4 regions of the Paenibacillus sp. PSB04 genome follow, and region 1 is predicted to be linked to each of the others. Evidence: riboswitches for the same ligand, from Rfam matches in the RefSeq annotation. Region 1 holds a riboswitch; each other region holds the start of a gene.
The links. Region 1 has a riboswitch for cyclic di-AMP ahead of K2F33_RS07010 (C40 family peptidase). Riboswitches for the same ligand answer to the same signal wherever they lie in the genome.

Region 1 (4,842 bases):
GATCCCCGTGACAGCTAATGCAGCCTTGCGCTTTAATCGTAGATTCAGCCGCTGCGGCGTCCATCGTAACTTCCGGCATGGTCGGCTTCTCTTCTTCCGCCACCTGCTCTTTGCCTGGAAGCGTAAACATGAGCACAATTGCCATAACCACTGCGATCGTTAATACACCGCTCATGATCCATTTTTGCATCCGTTTTCGTCCTTTCTATGTAAACTGTCATTCTTCATTCCTTCATTATAACGGAACAAGCCATCACATCAAATAGTTTGTGTCAAAAAAGCAAACGAATCCAAACTTGGGGCCACCAAAAATACACAAATTTGTACCATTTTTATGATGATGGAATTTTCAAGTTAGATCCCTTCATAGACCATACAGTGAAACAGCTGTTCACCTTCAGGGGTCAGCTTGGGGTAGGTATCAGCGATGACAAACCCCGACTTCCCGTAAGCCCGGATGGCTCGCTTATTCCATGTATGCACTTCAAGGTCGATTTCGTCCCCAGGCCGTTTTTCACGGGCTGCGCCGATCACAGCCTGCATAAAGCTCTTACCCAGCCTCTGGCCGCATAAATCAGGCCGCATGCCAACACCAAGCCGGGTCACGCCTGCCAAGGGAAAGAACTGCGCGAACCCGCACAAGGTATGTTCAGCATCCAGGACGGACACATATTGGCTTTGCCTCACCTCAGGATCACCAAATTCGACGCCAAGCGCCTCCATCTGATCCCACGGCAGCCAGCCGTATAAATCGTATGGAGGTTCGTACACCCAGCTGCAGACGGTCTCAGCATGCTCCCGGGTCATGGGAACGATCATGAAGCTCTCATGTTGGAGGTTCATGTGCAGATCTCCCTTCCAGACCTCCCTGTAGGATTTGAACATTAGAGAAAAAATATTCCGGATTGTCCCAGATATCTGTTTAATTTCGGAATAGAGGGGTAAATGAGGAGTAGCGGGCGAGAATGGAAAGGTTACCCATTTCTGTCCGCAAAAAATCCCGCAAAAGGAGATTTCGGCAAAAATCTCATTCTACGGGATCTCGTACCCTTGCTTTACCTGCATTACTGGACGTCATCAACGTCCTCGGAATCGACGGCGGCGGTTTTGTATTTATCCGTACTCATGATTCGTTTGGCGCCAACGTAGCGGTTGACGTAGTAGCTGTCGCTCAGAGAGCTGATGATCACACCGCGAGAAGTGGAGGCATGTGCGAATTTTCCGTCGCCGACGTAAATTCCGACATGGGATACTCCGGCTCCCGATGTATTAAAGAATACCAAGTCGCCTGCTCTCAGATCACTGCGGGATACGGCCGAACCCATGCTGAACTGGGAACCAGATTGATGGGGCAGATCGATGCCCAATTGATCAAATACATACATTGTAAATCCCGAGCAGTCAAATCCGCTTGTTGTGGTTCCGCCCGTTCTGTACTTGGTTCCGATCGCACTGTCGATCACTTTATCCATCTTGGAATCCGCGAAAGCGCTTCCTGTGCCGACCGTGAGCACGATGGCGAAACTCATGACTGCTGCTGCAAGCTTCTTCTTCAAGTAAAATACCCCTTCCGGCGCCTGCGAGGTTAGCTTAAGGATTCGGTAGAAGGCCCCCTATGATCCCTCTGAAGCAAGATCAATTCACCCATAACTGGTTCCCCCGCTTTCCTTAGTGTGAGGAAATTCGGCATGAACTTTTACACTATGTATCATTCCCTGTTACTTCTTATTCGTTCGCAACTTTGTATCAGGTAAAGATTACAAAGTTGTTACTATCGCTGGGACTATTGTAACAAAGGAATCGGACTTTGGCAATTGTTTCTAACAGAAAAAGAAGATTTGTAGGAAAATTTATAGGAAATGATGTTTATTTGTTGGACGAGTGGGTAAAAGAAATGACAAGGGTGGAAAAAACAGGAGAAAACCGTGGATTTACTCGTGTAAAAAAAATTTTTGAAATGCTGTTACCTTTTCGGTGGTTCGTACGTCTAATAAGTAACAACAAACCCGCGGGGCGATTTCGGCAAAAATCAGCGGCGCGGGTTGTTATGGATATGCATTGTTTTCGAGAGATAATCAATTGTAAACCGCAGCTTGATATTTGGCCGTACTCATGACCCGTTTGGCGCCAACGTAGCGGTTGGCGTAGTAGCTTTGGCTCAGTTTGCTGATGGTAACGCCTTTCGAAGAGGACGCGTGCGCGAATTTTCCGTTGCCGATGTAAATGCCGACATGGGAAACGCCTGCGCCTAGGGTGTTAAAGAAAACCAGGTCTCCTGCTCTCAGCTGGCTTTTGGAAACAGCGGTACCTGTTTTATACTGCGCAGCGGATACACGCGGGAGGTTTAACCCCAGCTTTTGGTACACGTAACGGGTAAAACCGGAGCAATCGAAGCCGTTCGTAGTTGTTCCGCCGGTTTTGTAAGAAACGCCGATCGTGTTGTTAACGATGTGATTCAGAGATGAATCCGCAAATACGCTGCCGGTGCCCATGGAGAACGCAAGTGTAAGGCCCAGCGCTGCGGCTGCCAACTTCTTCTTCAAAAAAATAAACCCCTTCCAATGCCTGCGAGGTTAGCTTAAGGATTCGGTAGAAGGTCCCCTATGATCCCTCTGTAGCGAGATCAATTCACCCAAAATTGGATCCCCCGCTTCCTGGTGCCCGGGAATTCGGCTCGTGATGATTGCACCGGAAATGGACATGCTGACAAGTTACCTATAATCGTACATACCAATCAAATGAACGGACAAATGATGAAATCAGTTACAGCAAAGTCAAAATCGTTACAGCAAAGATTACAAAGTTGTTACTAAGTTCGTACTCGGATTATTTTAACAGAGGATTTATACTTTGGCAAATGGTTAACAATCATTTTACAACAAAAACCCCGCCTCTTTTCAACAGAAAGAGACGGGGTTCTTCTTTTATCAGCGGATTAAAGTGATGACAAAATTTTAACTATTCCGAAATATTTTTTTTCGTACGGTTCATTTGCTGATGCCACAAATCATATTGGGAGGAGATATTCCATAATTTAAAGATACAGCTGACCATATGGTAGCCCTGTTGGATAATCAGGGTGGCAAGCCCTGCCCAGATCAGAGAGACGCTGCTGGTAATGCCATACAAGAGCAGGCTGACCGCGCCCAGCAGAACGGATATGCCGATGACCGGCAGCGCGCTTCGCAGGCAGATCCAGAGCGAGGAGAACATGCTGGTTCCACCGGTTTTGCCAAACTGCATGAACAGAATCATCTGATGGACGATGTAGCAGTACAGAAGCCAGACTGCAATGTACGGGATGCAGTGAAGCAGCTGGGCATGGTTTTGGATCGCGCTGAGCAGGATGGGATACATCTTCGGGATCATCCAGTATAACGGAGCGGCGATAAGCACCCATTCGATCAGGTGAAAAAGAAATACCGTTTTGCCGTGCAGCTTCATGCCCTGGAAGAAAAACAGTCCGCGTTCCCCCTGATGCTCCCGGTGCAGGCCGTAGAAGATGCCCGCGTGGATAAATGGGGTCAGCAGCATGCGGAGGGCGACCATTCCCAGGAGAACCCAAAGGTAAGTATGCACGGTGCTGCTTTGCGTCAAGCTCATCTGTCCCTCTACATAATAGAGGACCTGGCTGAGTTCGGTCGGCGGGGGATCGGGATACCGCATCAGCAGCGGCACGACCGCCGAATCGATCAGACGGTACAGGAAGTAGCCCCAGAGCAGCTGGTACAGGAACATGATGATCATGACATAAAATTGGTCTTTGACGCTTTTCCAACCGTTAACAATATAGGATTTCACTGCTCTCACCTCACCAGGACAGACTTCCAAGCAGGGTTTCAATCAGCTTGGTAATGCTTACGTTCCAGCGGAGGAGCACTTTATGATCCATGTCCGCCTTCAGGTAGTTGTTCACATGTTTGTTTTCCAGCACGATCGTATAGCCGGGATCGATCATGGCCCAGGCCAGCGGGGAGCTGTATGTCAGCTTGAACTGGGTGCTGGCGTTCTTTACGTCCCAAACCTTTTTGATCTGATGCCCGTCCGTAAACGTGAACAGTATCGGCACCTGCGGCAGATCGCCGCCCTTTTTGCTGACCTTCACCAAAGAATCGTACCGGGGCTGCGCCGATTCCTTATCCTTGCGCACCGTAATTTCGTCGACCGAAAAATCGGCCATCTGGCTGCCGTATACATATTGATCGAAGAAGGTTTGCCACGACTTGCTGGTTACCTGCTCGACCACCTTTTGAAAATCCGCCGTGGCAGGATGTTGGAAACGGTATTTCTTCGCATAGGTGGACATGATTTTCTTCATGGTCTGGGCGCCGGTCAGCGTCTCCATTTCTTTCAGGACCATCTTGCCGCGGTAATACACGTTCAGTGCATATTGATTCTGCGACGTATATTTCCAGGCGTCCTGGGTCAGCGGCGCAGGCGAAGCGATGAGCGAGGACTGGATCGGCAGATTGGGGATGACGCCGTATTCCTGCTCCATCAGCTTATCCTCAGCGTAGGAGGTGAAGCCTTCGTCCAGCCAGGCCTCCTCGAACTCGTTGCTGGCGATCATGCCGTAGAAGTACTGATGGCCGATTTCGTGGATGACGGTCCGCTCGAGATCGTAACCCGGGGAGTCGTCCTTGGCCCCGAAGGCGGTAATCAGCGTCGGATACTCCATGCCGCCTGCCCCATTGCCTGCTTCGGGCGGAACGACGATAGACAGGGTGGAATACGGATACTTCCCGTACCATTTGCTGAAATATTTAAGCGCGGCCTTGGCGGCGTAGAAGTAGCGCTCCTTCAAATCCTTGTGGGCGGGATCGAGATACAGCTTGATCCGGA
Region 2 (4,842 bases), 2.9 Mb from region 1:
CATGCCTCTGCCGACTGCGACCAGATCCGCCTTTCCTTCCAGCACCACCTGCTGCGCTTCCTCGTAATTTTCCAAGCGGCCGACAGCGATTACCGGTACATCCAGCTTTGCCTTCATTTGCTCCGCCAATTCCACCTGGTACCCCGAGCCGGCCTTCGGTCCGCCGTTCGATCCGATATGACCTTCACCGCCGGAGGAAATATGGAATACGTCCACGCCCGCATCCCGGTATCGTTGGCAGATTTCCGCGCAGTAATCGACGTCATAACCGCCGTCCACGTACTCCTTGGCTGACACTCTCATCAGAACAGGCATGTCTTCAGGGACCGCCTTCTTGACGGCTTTAACAACCTCTTCTCCGAACAAGGCCAGGTCTTTTCCATACGCATCGTCTCTTCGGTTGGTCAGCGGAGAATGGAACTGATGGATTAAATAGCCGTGAGCGCCGTGTATCTCCACGGTATCAAAGCCGGCTTCCACCGCGCGCCGGGCCGCTTCCCCATAGGCGGTAACCAGACTCTGGGCCTCTTCGGTGGACAAAGCTCTCGGAATTTTATATTTCTCGTCAAAACGGATGGCCGATGGGGCTACGGGCGGGTTCGCGTCCTCCGCCTTGCGGCCGGCATGGCCCAGCTGGATGCCGATCCTTGCGCCATGGGCGTGCACTTCGTCGACGATTTTGCGGTAAGCAGGGATCTGCCCGTCATCCCATATTCCCGTATCCCGGTTCGTAATCCGTCCGTCCGGGTGAACCCCCGTCATCTCTACGATAATCAATCCGGCTCCGCCGACTGCGCGGGATATATAATGGACATAATGCCAATTGTTAGGGATCCCGTCCTCAGCCTGTACCGAATATTGGCACATCGGAGGCATAACAATCCGGTTTTTCAGAGATAATCCTTTAAGTACATAAGGTGTAAATAGATCTGCCATTGCTTCGTGTCTCCTTTATGTTGTATGTGATTAAGCCTATATGACAACAGGGTTATATGATTGCAGCGCCGCCGTTTATCGTCCATACCTCGCGGTTACGGCCAACGTACAGCGACCGTAATCCATCAGTTCTATTATACACGCTTTGCCGAACGATATGAAAATGTGGCCAAGCAACTGATTTAAAGTAACATAATTGCATCAACATATGGACATAACAAGGATAAATCATGCTTTCGCTGTTTGTCCGCGGTGGAAAGGAGTCGAGACGGATGAAAAAGAAGCTGTTAAGCACATTGCTGTCTTCCCTGCTGATCTTGTTGTTGATCTGTCCTTGGCAGTCCGGGTGGCCGGCAGCCGCCGCTCAAGGCGGTGAACCCCCGGAACATCCGTCAGGTTCCGAACCTGCACGGGAAACCAGCAGCCGGGAGGCGAAAGAAAAGCGGAAGGAACAGCAGATCCTTACGCTCGGCCAGCTGATCAAAAAATATCCCGAAACGTTCAAAATTCACGGTCCGCGCGTCAAAGAGGTGGCCCTAACCTTTGATGACGTGCCGGATCCCAGATTTACTCCTCAGATCCTGGATGTGCTCAAAGCCCATCATATTAAAGCTACCTTTTTTGTGATGGGCAGCCGGGCGAAGAAGCATCCCGAGCTGGTCGAGCGCATCGTCCGTGAAGGACATGTGATCGGAAACCACTCCTATAATCATCCCGTGTTTCACAAATTAGAGATGGACGAATATGTAGCCGAGATTAAGCGGACGGAGAACACGCTTTACGGCATCGTCGGCTATAAGCCCAAGCTGATCAGGCCACCTTATGGAGACATCACGGAACGCCAACTGCGCTGGGCCAAGCAGCAGGGCTACAAAATCGTAAACTGGAACGTCGATTCGCTGGATTGGAAAGGAATCAGCAAGGAAGCGGTCAAGCGCAACGTGCTGTCCACCGTTGGGCAAGGCTCGATCATTCTTCAGCATGCGGGAGGCGGAACCACGTCCAATCTCAGCGGTACGATCGATGCCCTTCCGGACATTATTCAGACGTTGAAAAATAAAGGCTATTCATTCGTCACGCTGCCGAGGTTACTTCACGTTCCAAAAGACAAGTAACGCGCTGAGCGTACAAAAAAACCGGCTTGAGTACAAAAGCCGGTTTTTCCGTGTTATTATGAAAAGCTTGAACTATTTAATGAAGTACAGCTCAACGTCCTGGAACCCGAAGGCACTAACGCTTTCCGGGCTGCCCGGCACGAAAATGTCGATGCGTTTCCCCTTAATCGCACTGCCGGTATCCTTAGCTGTCGCTACGAAGGCTTTCTTCGGAAGGCCTTGGAAGCTGTGACCGGTAACCAGCACTTTCGTTCCCAACGGGATAACGGAAGGGTCAACCGCGATCGTTCCCAGCTTCAGCGGGTTGCCGAAGTAGTCCACTGCGCCCCACTTGCCGTTTTCGCTAGCGGCAGATGAATAAGCCGTAGCTCGGACGTCGAGTGTTTTGGAGTAATTGAAGGTTTTACCCCATGCTTCCACAACTTTGTCATCGCCGTTGACGTTCAGGGAAGCTGCTGTGATGATGGAGCCGCTGTCCTCTGCGGCAAATGCCTTGGCTGTGCTTGCTCCTGGAACGTTTAATTTCAGGCCTGGATAAATATTGGTTGCTTCTACGCTCGGATTTGCATTCATCAGCTGATTCAAATTAACGCCATATTGTTTAGATAATGTATAGAAGGTATCTCCATCCTTCGCTACATGGACCGAGTCCGCAAACGTGGGTACCGCTTGTACCGCCAGAGAAATGCCGATGATGGCTGCAAGTGTCTTGATTCCTTTAAATCTTTTCATGGTTCCTCCTTAAGTCGTGATGCCTGCGAAGTTAGCTGTCGGATTCGGATTGAGGAGACAACCCTACGCCCTATTGGTGCGATTCACCCCAAGCGTACTATGTACACAAATTACATCCCCCGCACTTTACCTTAGAAAAGTTTCGGCTCAACAAATATATCACAATTTTGTAACCTGTGCGCATGAAAATGTTACCAATCCAAAAGCCTTGAATTATCAGGCTTTATTTAGGGTTGTTAGCTGACTTAAGTAAGGGAGCAGCAGCTCAATTCCTTTTAAAATAGTTACAAAATCCTCATTCATTTTAACAATTTATTCATGAAAAGGTACATAAAAAGCCCTGGATGAGTAATATTCTCGTCCAGGGCTTTATCATTTTTATATGCAGGCACTTTGTCAAAGAACCTTGCTCAGAAAATCTTTCGTGCGGCTGTTTTGCGGGTTACCGAACACTTCCGCAGGCGTCCCCTGCTCGACGATTTGTCCGCCGTCCATAAAGACGATCCGGTCGCCGACTTCCCGGGCAAACCCCATTTCATGGGTTACGATAACCATCGTCATGCCGCCCTCCGCAAGCTTCTTCATGACCTCCAGCACTTCGCCGACCATTTCCGGGTCCAGGGCCGAAGTCGGCTCGTCAAAGAGCATGACGTGGGGCTGCATGGCCAGCGCCCGCGCGATGGCGATCCGCTGCTTCTGCCCGCCTGACAGCTGGGACGGATACGCATCCTTCTTGTCGGATAATCCGACCGTGCGCAGCAGGTCAAGGGCAATCCGTTCCGCCTCGGCCGGCGGCTGCTTTTTCACCTTAACCGGGGCCAGCATGAGGTTCTGCAGCACCGATTTATGCGGGAACAGATTGAAATGCTGGAACACCATGCCCATTTTTTCGCGGGTGGCATTGATGTTGTGGCGTTTGTCCGTAATCGGCTCGCCTTCAAACGTGATCTGCCCCCCTGTTGGCGTTTCGAGCAGATTCAGGCAGCGGAGAAAGGTACTTTTCCCCGAGCCGCTGGGGCCAATCACGACGAGGACCTCGCCTTTGGCGATGTCGATGTCGATCCCTTTCAGAATCTCCAGCTTGCCGAACGATTTGCGCAGATCTTTAACGCTGATCATCGGTATTCAACCTCCTTTCGAATACCCCCAGCAGCTTGGACAGGGTGAACGTCATAATGAAGTAGATGGCCGCAATGACCAGCAGCGGACTGAGGTAATCATACGTAATCCCTTGGATAGCCCCCGACTGGTACATCAAGTCGGTGACGCCGATAAACGATACGATGGATGATTCCTTGATAATCGTAATAAACTCATTGCCGATGGCCGGCAGCACGCTTTTTACAGCTTGGGGCAGCACGATGTACCGCATCGTCATGCTGCGCGTCATTCCCAGGGAACGGGCCGCTTCCGACTGGCCCCGGTCCACCCCCTGGATTCCGGCACGGAACACTTCCGCAAGGTACGCGGAGCTGTTAATGGACAACGTAATTGCACCGGACTCGATCGGCGTAAATTTGACCCCGAAGGCCACGAGGCCGTAGTGAATAATAAACAGCTGAACAACCATCGGGGTACCGCGGAGAACTTCCACCCATACCGAACCGATTAGCTTCGGCAGCCAAAAGCGGGACATCCGCATCAAGGATATAATAATGCCCAGCACGAAGCCGCAGATGACACCGATGGCCGCCAGGAGCAGTGTATACTGGATACCTGTCGCAAAATACGTCCGGTAATCCCAAAAAACGGAGAACATATTCATAAAGACCCAAGAACCTCCTTTGTCATCATACCTGCCTGTCCCATCCTTTCCCTGTATACAACAGATCGGGACATATTTGAAACAAGGTACCCATCATTGAACAGAAAAAATAGCGAATTCGCTTCGCTATTTTATCCGATGTATAAAATGAGAACAGACAGCTTAACCTCTATTTCTGTGCAGCCAAATCGCTCGCTTCGGCGACGTACTGCTCAATCTTGTTTTCGGATTTCAGACGGTCCAGCGTTTTATTGATTTGGTTCACGAGCTCGGTGTTGCCTTTTTTGATCCCGA
Region 3 (4,842 bases), 1.1 Mb from region 1:
ACCTTCTGCTTCACCGCCAGCGAACCTGCAACGGCGAGCAGCGCGATAATCGAAATATATCGGCCAAGGAGCATCACCAGACCGGTGCTGACGTTCCAGAATACGGTATTGTCTGCCAATCCCTCGAACCCGGAGCCGTTATTCGCCGCCGAGGAGGTGAACTCATAGAGCGACTGGCTCAAGCTGTGATACGAAGGATTGGAGAAGGCGTCGGTACCCAGATGCGTCATAAACGAAATCGCCGTCGGCGCAAGAATAATGAAGGGATGCATCAGAATCGCCACCGCGATCAGCTTCATCTCCCGGGCTTCGATCTTCCGGCCCAGAAATTCCGGCGTCCGGCCAACCATCAGGCCGCAGATAAATACGCCGAGGATTGCATACATGATCATATTGACGAAACCGACCCCCTTGCCGCCGAACACGACGTTCAGCATCATTTCGGCCAAGGGCGCAAGTCCTCCCAGCGGCGTCAGCGTATCATGCATGTTGTTGACCGACCCCGTCGTTGCGGCGGTGGTGACGGTTGTGAACAACGCGGACTGCGCGATGCCAAAGCGCACCTCCTTGCCTTCCATGCTGCCGCCCGAGCTGTTGATGCCAAGCTGGTTGATCAGCGGGTTGCCGGCTTTTTCCGAGAAATACGTCAGGCACAGGAACGCTACGAACAGCGTCATCATGACGCTGAAAATCATCCAGCCCTGCTTCTTGTTCCGGGCGAACCGTCCGAACGTGTAAGGCAGTGACGCCGAAATCGTCCACATGCTGAGAATTTCGATCACGTTGGTCAGCGGGCTTGGGTTCTCGAACGGATGGGCCGAATTGACGCCGAAGAAACCTCCCCCGTTCGTTCCGAGGTGCTTGATCGATTCCAGCGAGGCCACAGGACCCAGCGGAATCTGCTGCACGCCGCCTCCCAGCGTTTGCACGGCCCGCATCGGCTCCAGCGTCTGCGGCACTTTGAGCCCGACCAGCACCAGGGTTACGATGAGGGCAAGCGGCACGAACAGGCGGACATGCGCCTTGATAAAATCCTCGAAGAAGTTCCCGAGCCCCTCACCCCTGCGGGTGATGCCGCGCATAAAAGCAATAGCGATAGCCAGGCCCGAGGCTGCCGAGGTAAACATCATCATCGTGATGACGATCATTTGGCCAAAATAAGACATGCCGCTCTCTCCGCTGTAATGCTGGAGGTTCGTGTTCGTCATAAAGCTGATGACCGTGTTGAAGGACAGGCTAGCCTCCATATTGCCGATGCCGCTCGGGTTGCCCGGAAGGGCGCCCATCGTTCGCAGCAATATATAGCTGATCGCTACCAGAAAGATATTGGTTGCGATCATGCTGAGCGCGTACTTTTTCCAATTCATGCTGCCCCGCTGCTTCAGCCCGATGATCCGGTATAAAACTCTTTCCACGCCGCCGAAAATCCGGTCCGTCCGGTTCGGTTCATTGGAGAATATATGATATACGTAAGTGCCTACCGGCTTCACGAGCAGCAGGAGCACGAAAATGACGATACAAATTTGCAAAATATCCAAGGCTGGCTTCCCCCTCTTACGAGCATGTTCTGCTTTGGCCCCTTAAGGCTTACAGATTTAAAATTCCCCGTCAAAATTTTTCCGGATGGATCAAGGCGTAAACCAAATAGATAAAGACAAGCACGGCGAATGCCCCAACGACAATCATTGGTCTTTGCCCCCTTCTTCCACCACTCGGCCGCACCAATGAAGAAATAACAAGAACACGCCAAAGGTGGCAGCGAGCGCAAGTATCATATATACATCCATCATCGTTTCCGGTCTCTCCTTTGCATGGTTAGAATCATCTTTATTTCAGTAAAAATCCGACTTCGCCGTTTAAGGTATAAATGATGTGATCTGCACCAAGCCCCCGGTAAATGCCGGGTGAGCTGCCCCTCTGCGTAATGACATATACCGGTTCCGACGTCCAGGGACGGCAGATTTGCAAATAGCGGCAGGTCAGGTTGAGGCTGCTTTCAAACAGAAAGATTTTGCCGACCTCTATTTCGGGCACCACCCAATCCTCCGCGTGATTCGTATTCAGCCGGATGATCTGCTGCACCCCCATTTTTCTCAAGAGGCGTTCCTCCCGGGCACTGTTGGTCAGAACGGCAAAGGGCCTCTTCCAATACATCAGCAGCTTGATAAAATTGCGTCCCGCCTCGTTCGGCGCGGTCACGATGACGACGTTGTCCATTTCAAAGGCTCCTCCTGTGCGGCAGCCGCGAATACGCAAAAGAAGCCGCAGGGAAAGAAGGACCTTTCCCGCGGCTTCTTGAATTTGGACGAATATGAATAGGATCGTCCTATATTCAAAATGCGCACGATAAGTGCTGCCTCTCCCGTTACGCTGACGAGGTTAGCTGTCGGATTCGGGCGTGAGAGTCGCCCTACCTTCCGGTACTTACCGTACCGGAAAGATTCACCCCGGCGGCTTCCATTCCAGGCGGCCGCTGTGGTTCCCCCGCTCCCGGCCCTTTCCGGCCGAAATTAAGCGTTATTGATAAGTGTATGTGATTGTGATGAATGCTCTCTTTTGTTCCAGTAAGCTAAAAAAGGGTAAAAAAAACACAGAGGCCAGCTGATCCCCCTGTGATCCGAAAGTTTATTCGGGTCGCAAGTTTCATCATTCCTCTCTCAAACGACGCTTACGAGGTTAGCTGACGGATTCGAGCGGTGAGAGTCGCTCTACCCGGCCGGATCCATGGCATCCGTAGCCGGGATTCACCCCTGCGGCTGGCAGCAGACCCCCGACTCTCACACCGGTTCGCTGCTCCATGGCACGCGTTTGGTTCCCCCGATTTCCGCGCTTTTTTGCGGAAACTCAGCGATTAGTAATGGAAACTGTATTGAATACGCTCTGAATCATACACCCGCTCCTTCCAAGCTGTAAAGGCAGTCTAAAAATCATGAACCGCGAATTTTGGAACATTCAGGACCTTATTAGCGCTTACATTTTGGCTTTTTGACTTCTACCTCTTCCATGCTCCCGATTTGGCGCATTTATGGAATCCAGGTCATTCGGGGACACTGGCTCGCAGGAATATCCGCATTGACATTACAGTTCAATCGTTTAAAATTAAATTGTGTGCTTGGTAAATGCTTCGGCTGGATGATGATTCATAGCAGCACAAAAGGAGGAGGATGGCAGTGAGCGTCTATGATTTTCAAGTGAACACGCTGCGCGGCAAAGAGGTATCGTTAAAGGAATATGAAGGTGACGTGCTGCTGATCGTGAACACGGCCAGCAAATGCGGATTTACGCCGCAGTTTCGCGGGCTGCAGGAGCTGTACGACGAGTTCCGCGACCATCATTTTCAAATTCTCGGTTTTCCGAGTAACCAGTTTGCCAATCAGGAGCCCGGTACCAGCGAGGAGATCGGCGAATTCTGCCAGATGAATTACGGGGTCACGTTCCCGATGTTTGAGAAGATCGACGTCAAGGGCAGCAACGCCCATCCACTGTTTCAATACCTGACCCGGGAAGCGCCGGGCGTGCTCGGATCGAAAGCGGTCAAGTGGAACTTTACCAAGTTCCTGGTCGACTCCAAGGGCAGGGTCATCAAGCGTTACGCGCCCAAAACGACACCGGACAAAATCGAAAACGACATCCGCAAGCTGCTTGCATCCGGAAAAAGCGAATAGGCAAATCAGCCCTACAAAATAACGCTACTTGCTGCGATCCGAATTCACTAGCTTTGCGGGACCCCGAAATATACGAAAATGCAATAAGCAAAAAAAGAAGCTCCCCTGGATTTCTCCAAGGAAGCTTCTTTCTGTGTTCATAGATGCGGTAGAGAGGACTCGAACCTCCACGGGCGTACGCCCACTACCCCCTCAAGATAGCGTGTCTGCCATTCCACCACTACCGCATAATATCCAAAGTTCATTTAGCGAACTTTTTTATTATACACAAAATCATCCGAATTGTAAAGGGAAATACATTAAAACACCATACATGTAATATTATATAACACATCAAACAACAAAAACAGAGATCAAGTCGCCCTAACATTGACAAACCACAATATTTATGTAATATTAACTTACAAATAATAGTGATCGATGATTTCACTTCGCAATTCATGTAATATTTATTACCACAATAATATGGAGGTGACCGCGTTGAACGACAAAAGCACCAAACTGCTCGATTACGTGCAAACGCTGGATAACGACTTGTCGGTCGGAGGCTTCAGCCATGTGTTTGACCTCCAAACCCGAATTGCAGAAGGGCGCATCCAGAGCCAGGAAGAGCTGGAAGGGTTCATCCTTCATCCGATGATGAATCGTTTGGTCCGCCAAGACGGCGCGGCCATTCAGGCGATTTACGCAGCTGCCGACCAACGGGATATCCGTCAGATCGCCCGAATTGACCGGTACATCCTCGGAGGAATCGCTGCCCATGAAAATGATGAAGCGGTGCGCCAACGGGGCAGAAGACTTTTGAAACTGGCCCAGGCCCTGTACCCCTGGCTCAATCTGAAGGTTCTTGACGAACTCGCGCAGAAGGAGCTGTCTCCCGTCTGCCTGGCCACGGCGCATGCCTATGTCAACTATCAGCTCGGGTCCAGCCGCGACCACACCGTTTATGGCTATATGCAATCTGCGGTCTGCACATGCATCCAGCTCGCTGCCCGCTCGCTGAGCATTCCGCCTCACGACGCCAAAGCGTTGGCCGGCAAATGGACGGCTGAAATGGAGCGCGCATGGACAGCGGAGAAAGATTCCCTGCCCACAGACCTTTTTAATATCCAGGAGAACGACTCCCATATCGCCTCGTGATCTCTTTAACAACACCACAAAGGCACTCCGCTCTGCC
Region 4 (4,842 bases), 1.7 Mb from region 1:
ATCCCCCATGCTGAACAAGCTGAAGCTCATCAGGATACTGTCGAACACGACGTGGGCGAACATGACCGCGATGTAGCCGTGACGCAGGAAGATCAAGCTGAACAGGAGACCGATGAACAGGAGCTCAATCGGCCGGGTGTATATCGGGTAGATCGGGTACAGCGTATGGCCGAAGGCCCAAATCAGCGTCGGAATGACGCAGGCGACAAATGTGTTCCTTACGATTTTCTTCAGCATCGGTATGCCGAACAGGCGGTACACGGCTTCCTCGGAGATGCCGGCCATCCAGGCCATGATCGGCAGCATCCACGGATACAGCATGTTATACGGGGACTGCGAGGCGTCCGTCGTGGACCAGCTGTGGATCGTCCGGTCCAGGACGAGATAGATCACCGACTGCGCCCCCATCAGGATAAACGCCCACAAATACCCGGTGAACATGCTGTGGAGCACGTAACGCCCATATCCAGGCTCTTTGGCGCGGGCCCAGGCGTTGTAACCGGCTTTGCGCCATAGTCCGTCCCCGCCGACCAGGGAGAAATACAGGAGCACCGTCATGGCTATGCTCAGGATCACCTGAACGACCATGGCCGCGATGATCCCGAACTGGGAGAAGCCTTCCGCTTCCAGCACTGGCAGCATGTTATAAGTCGTCAGCAATGAGACAACAAAATAAAACAAGGACAAAAACAGCCCGCGTGCAAAGGAGGTGTACCGCCGCGTCAGTGCACTGTAAATGATGGCGAGAATGCCGAGCACGATCGTAAACAGTCCGTATCCCAGCATGGTCAGCATCGTGGCGCTTTTGGTCTGCTTCTCTACATAAGCCGTATGAGCGGATGGGACCGAAAATCCAGGGAGGAAGGAGTGAAGCTCCCCATCCTCAAAGGCAAACTTGAATTCCAACTGCGATTCCCCGATGTGCGAGGAGGAGTCGGTATAGATCAATCCGGGCTCATCCTTGCCGCTCGATACTTTCAGGGAGCCGGTGTTATAGCCCAGCTTCTGCAGCCAGGACGAGGCGATTTCCTCTTTATCCTCCAGCGTCATGTTGCCTTCCACAATTCTCAGTTTCTGCTTGCGCATGGTTTCGTTCGATTCAGCCATCGCGGCAGCATACTTGGAGTACGGAGGCGTGATGGAAAACCCGACGACCTTGCCCGTGTTCATATGTACGTCTACATTGACATATCCCTGATCGCTCGACTCGGGCAGCCGCACCCGGAACACGTCATAAGGATACTTCGATTCGTATTTCTTGTTATATTCGTTAAGAAGCTTCTCTCTGGATAAATAACCGTAAAGGTCCGATTCCGACTGGTACGTGACGAGCGGCTTATCTGCAATGCCTGTTTGAATAGTCAACCGGTCCGAGGCAAACGCTTTGGCGGCTGCTTCCGCCTCCGATTTGCTGATGACCTTGGTCGTTTGCCCCTCTAGCGTCTCCGAGCTCGTCTGCGGAAACACTTGTACAAAAAAGAATAAAATAAGGCCGATGACCCCCAAAATGCCCAGCCATTTATAATTGGCCCTGATTTCCAGCGGCTGGTTTAACCGGTCCATGAAATCCCCCCTTGAATGTGATAAAGATACCATTCCCCCCAATACAGTACGGTAAACATAACATAGAAGATTCGCCCAAAACCAGTATACCCTGAAAATAGTGGTGAAAAAACGATGAAAATCAAGGAAAGCCATCGAAAAGAGAAGATAACCGCAGACCGTGTCCACCTGCATTGCGAATCAGGCTGTTTTCCATCCAATTCATCAGAAAAAGGCCTTTGTGAAGTCCTACAATAAAGATTATAATTTTGATGCAAATGAATAAGAACGCCGAATTTCCAAGTGAAAACGGGGGAACCAATTTTTTGGGGTGAATTTCGTTGGATGTTTTAGTCCGCGAATAGGGCAACCTGTGCATGCCCGAATCCGTCAGCTAACCTCGTAGGCGTCGTGCATGCAGGAGCCAAACCGAAAGGCATTGGATTTCCGATGCTTTTTTTCTTTTGACTTTTTTAAAGAGGTGAATGTATTGATTGGGAAATGGAAGTGGTTCCGGCTGGCCCCTCCGCAAATATTAACTCTGGGTTTTGCGGCCATTATTTTGATCGGAGCCATACTGCTCACCTTGCCGATTTCGAACACGACGGGAAAACCGCTGAGTTTTATTGATGCCTTGTTTACGGCAACCTCGGCGACCTGCGTGACCGGTTTGGTTGTCAAAGACACGGGGCTGTACTTCAGCACGTTCGGCCAAGTAGTCATTATGCTGCTGATTCAAGTCGGGGGACTCGGCTTTATGACGATGGCTACCCTGGTTGCCCTGGCTTTCAAGCGCCGGATTTCACTCCGGGACCGGCTCCTGCTGCAGGAAGCGATGAATCAGAATACGATGGAAGGCATCGTCCGTCTGATCCGGAAAGTCATATTTTTTTCGTTGACGATCGAAGGCTGCGGAGCACTGCTGCTTGCCATCCGGTGGTCGTTCGATATGCCTCTTGGAAAAGCGATCTATTTTGGAATATTTCATGGCGTGTCCATGTTCAATAATGCGGGATTTGACCTGTTCGGCCATTTTAACAGCTTGACGGGATTTGTATACGATCCGCTCGTCAATTTTGTCGTGATGTTTCTGATCGTATCCGGCGGCATCGGCTTTATCGTCATGTCCGATCTGGTGGATTACCAGGTACACCGGAAACTGTCGCTCCACAGCAAAGTGGTGCTGTCCATGACCGGTGCCCTGATTGTGGTCGGAGCAGTCGTCATCTTTATCTTTGAATTCACGAATCCCAAGACGCTCGGTTCGCTGAATTGGGGTGGCAAAATTCTCGCCTCGCTGTTCCAGTCGGTCACGCCGCGGACGGCAGGGGCGAATACGCTGAACTTGGCAGATATGCGCCAGGCATCGCAATTTTTCACGATCATTCTGATGTTTATCGGCGCGTCGCCGGGCTCTACCGGGGGCGGGATCAAGACCACGACGTTCACCATCCTCGTCGGTGCGGTGATCGCGATGATCCGCGGCCGCGACGATATCGTCCTGTACCGGTACCGTTTGGCGCAGGAGCGGATTTTCAAAGCGTTGACCATTACCTTTCTGGCCTTGTTTCTGGTGGTCGGCGTATCGATGATTCTGTCCACAACAGAAGACAGCAGCTTTTTGATGATCCTGTACGAGACGACTTCGGCTTTCGGCACCGTAGGATTATCGCTCGGGCTGACGCCGCATTTGTCCTTGATCGGGAAAATCCTGATCTGCCTGACGATGTTTGCCGGCCGTCTTGGGCCGCTGACCTTCGCCTACGCGCTTGGTCCGAAGAAGGGCAAGGAGCTGTACCGTCATCCCGAAGGTAAGATCATTATCGGGTAAGGAATTTGGGTGATTCAAAGTTTCAATATTGTTATAAGAACCATATATAGAACCAACATTAAAGGATAAGGAGCATCTGGAAAGAAATGAAAACACAGCAGTTTGTCGTGATCGGTTTAGGGAGGTTCGGCTCAAGCTTGGCCATGGAGCTTATGGATCTGGGTTATGAGGTGCTTGGGGTAGACATCAATGAAGAAGTGGTCAATGATATGAGCGAGCATCTGACCCACGCCGTGGTGGCGGATGCAACCGATGAGGAGGTTCTCAAATCGCTGGGAATCCGCAATTTTGACTGCGGAATCGTGGCGATAGGGGACGATATCCAGATGAGCATCCTGGCCGCAATCCTGCTGAAGGAACTCGGCGTTCAGACCGTAGTGGCGAAGGCCATCTCCATGCTGCACGGCAAAGCCTTGTCCAAGCTGGGCGTGGACCGGGTAATCTTTCCGGAGCGGGACATGGGCATCCGGGTGGCGCACCAGCTCGTGACGCCGAATTTGCTGGATTACATTGAGCTGTCCAAAGATTACAGCATCGTGGAGATGACCGTACCGCAATGCCTGAACGGGAAGACGCTGAGCGAAGTCAATACGAGAGCCCGGTACGGATGCAGCATTGTTGCGCTCCATCGTACCGAGGGAGTCATCGTCGCGCCGACGGCGATGGACCAGCTGCATGCGGGCGACATCATGGTCATCATTGGCTCCAACAGCAATATCGACCGCTTCGAGAGCGAAGCGGTGAACGTCAAGTCATAAATCCGGAAGTGAGACAGACATGGAATCCCCGACGACCGAAATTATTCATCACATTTTAATACTGCTGCTGTTTATCATTGCCGTCGGCATGCTGTCCGGAAGACTGGCCTCCTGGCTCAGGCTTCCGGACGTTGCTGTGTTTATCGTGGCAGGCATGCTGCTTGGGCAGGGGCTGCATCTGATCAACGAAACAAGCAGCTCCCTCATCAACCAGCTGATCCTCACCGTTGGGTCGGCGCTTATTCTGTTTGACGGCGGCCGTAACCTGAAGCTGAGCGGGCTGCGGAAGGTATGGATCACACTTTCTATGCTGAGCGTTCCCGGCGTTATCGTCACGACCTTGATCGTCGGAGCTGCCGTGCATTACCTGTTCGGGCTGGACTGGCTCGTAGCCTTCCTGGCCGCCGCCGTCATTGCCTCGACTGACCCCGCTTCGATCATTCCTGTGTTCAAGCAGGTAAAGATCAAGGAAAGGGTCCGGGAGACGGTGGAGAGCGAGTCTGCCTTCAACGATGCGACCGGCTCGATTCTGACCTTTGCGCTGCTGGCCGCGGTGACGGGCAGCGGTTCCTTACATATCGGGACGATGGGCTGGGACTTCGTGAAAACCGCCGTTGGCGGCATTCTCGTCGGCGCCGTCGTATCTATGATTCTTACGTATCTCGTCGCCCATTTCCGGCTTGGCGTCCTGAAGGACTACACGACGATCAC

Region 2: another riboswitch for cyclic di-AMP. It lies ahead of K2F33_RS19955 (3D domain-containing protein); the one in region 1 lies ahead of K2F33_RS07010 (C40 family peptidase).
Region 3: another riboswitch for cyclic di-AMP. It lies ahead of K2F33_RS01860 (hypothetical protein); the one in region 1 lies ahead of K2F33_RS07010 (C40 family peptidase).
Region 4: another riboswitch for cyclic di-AMP. It lies ahead of K2F33_RS14555 (TrkH family potassium uptake protein); the one in region 1 lies ahead of K2F33_RS07010 (C40 family peptidase).

What each region holds. Positions count from the first base shown of each region.
Region 1 is NZ_CP081301.1:1,442,037-1,446,878, forward strand. It holds gene K2F33_RS06995 (c-type cytochrome) at 1-190, opposite strand, end outside; gene K2F33_RS07000 (GNAT family N-acetyltransferase) at 355-843, opposite strand; gene K2F33_RS07005 (C40 family peptidase) at 1,065-1,556, opposite strand; cyclic di-AMP (ydaO/yuaA leader) riboswitch at 1,560-1,699, opposite strand; gene K2F33_RS07010 (C40 family peptidase) at 2,076-2,543, opposite strand; cyclic di-AMP (ydaO/yuaA leader) riboswitch at 2,548-2,685, opposite strand; gene K2F33_RS07015 (hypothetical protein) at 2,959-3,801, opposite strand; gene K2F33_RS07020 (M1 family metallopeptidase) at 3,812-4,842, opposite strand, start outside.
Region 2 is NZ_CP081301.1:4,297,415-4,302,256, reverse strand. It holds gene K2F33_RS19965 (NADH:flavin oxidoreductase/NADH oxidase) at 1-936, opposite strand, end outside; gene K2F33_RS19960 (polysaccharide deacetylase family protein) at 1,209-2,051, shown strand; gene K2F33_RS19955 (3D domain-containing protein) at 2,124-2,783, opposite strand; cyclic di-AMP (ydaO/yuaA leader) riboswitch at 2,787-2,941, opposite strand; gene K2F33_RS19950 (amino acid ABC transporter ATP-binding protein) at 3,180-3,902, opposite strand; partial or broken gene K2F33_RS19945 (amino acid ABC transporter permease) at 3,889-4,545, opposite strand; gene K2F33_RS19940 (transporter substrate-binding domain-containing protein) at 4,718-4,842, opposite strand, start outside.
Region 3 is NZ_CP081301.1:361,399-366,240, forward strand. It holds gene kdpA (potassium-transporting ATPase subunit KdpA) at 1-1,538, opposite strand, end outside; gene kdpF (K(+)-transporting ATPase subunit F) at 1,609-1,686, opposite strand; gene K2F33_RS01860 (hypothetical protein) at 1,828-2,217, opposite strand; cyclic di-AMP (ydaO/yuaA leader) riboswitch at 2,353-2,527, opposite strand; cyclic di-AMP (ydaO/yuaA leader) riboswitch at 2,650-2,860, opposite strand; gene K2F33_RS01865 (glutathione peroxidase) at 3,171-3,665, shown strand; tRNA gene K2F33_RS01870 (tRNA-Leu) at 3,810-3,892, opposite strand; gene K2F33_RS01875 (urease accessory UreF family protein) at 4,146-4,805, shown strand.
Region 4 is NZ_CP081301.1:3,158,649-3,163,490, forward strand. It holds gene K2F33_RS14550 (CPBP family intramembrane glutamic endopeptidase) at 1-1,563, opposite strand, end outside; cyclic di-AMP (ydaO/yuaA leader) riboswitch at 1,822-1,965, shown strand; gene K2F33_RS14555 (TrkH family potassium uptake protein) at 2,033-3,373, shown strand; gene K2F33_RS14560 (potassium channel family protein) at 3,460-4,131, shown strand; gene K2F33_RS14565 (cation:proton antiporter) at 4,151-4,842, shown strand, end outside.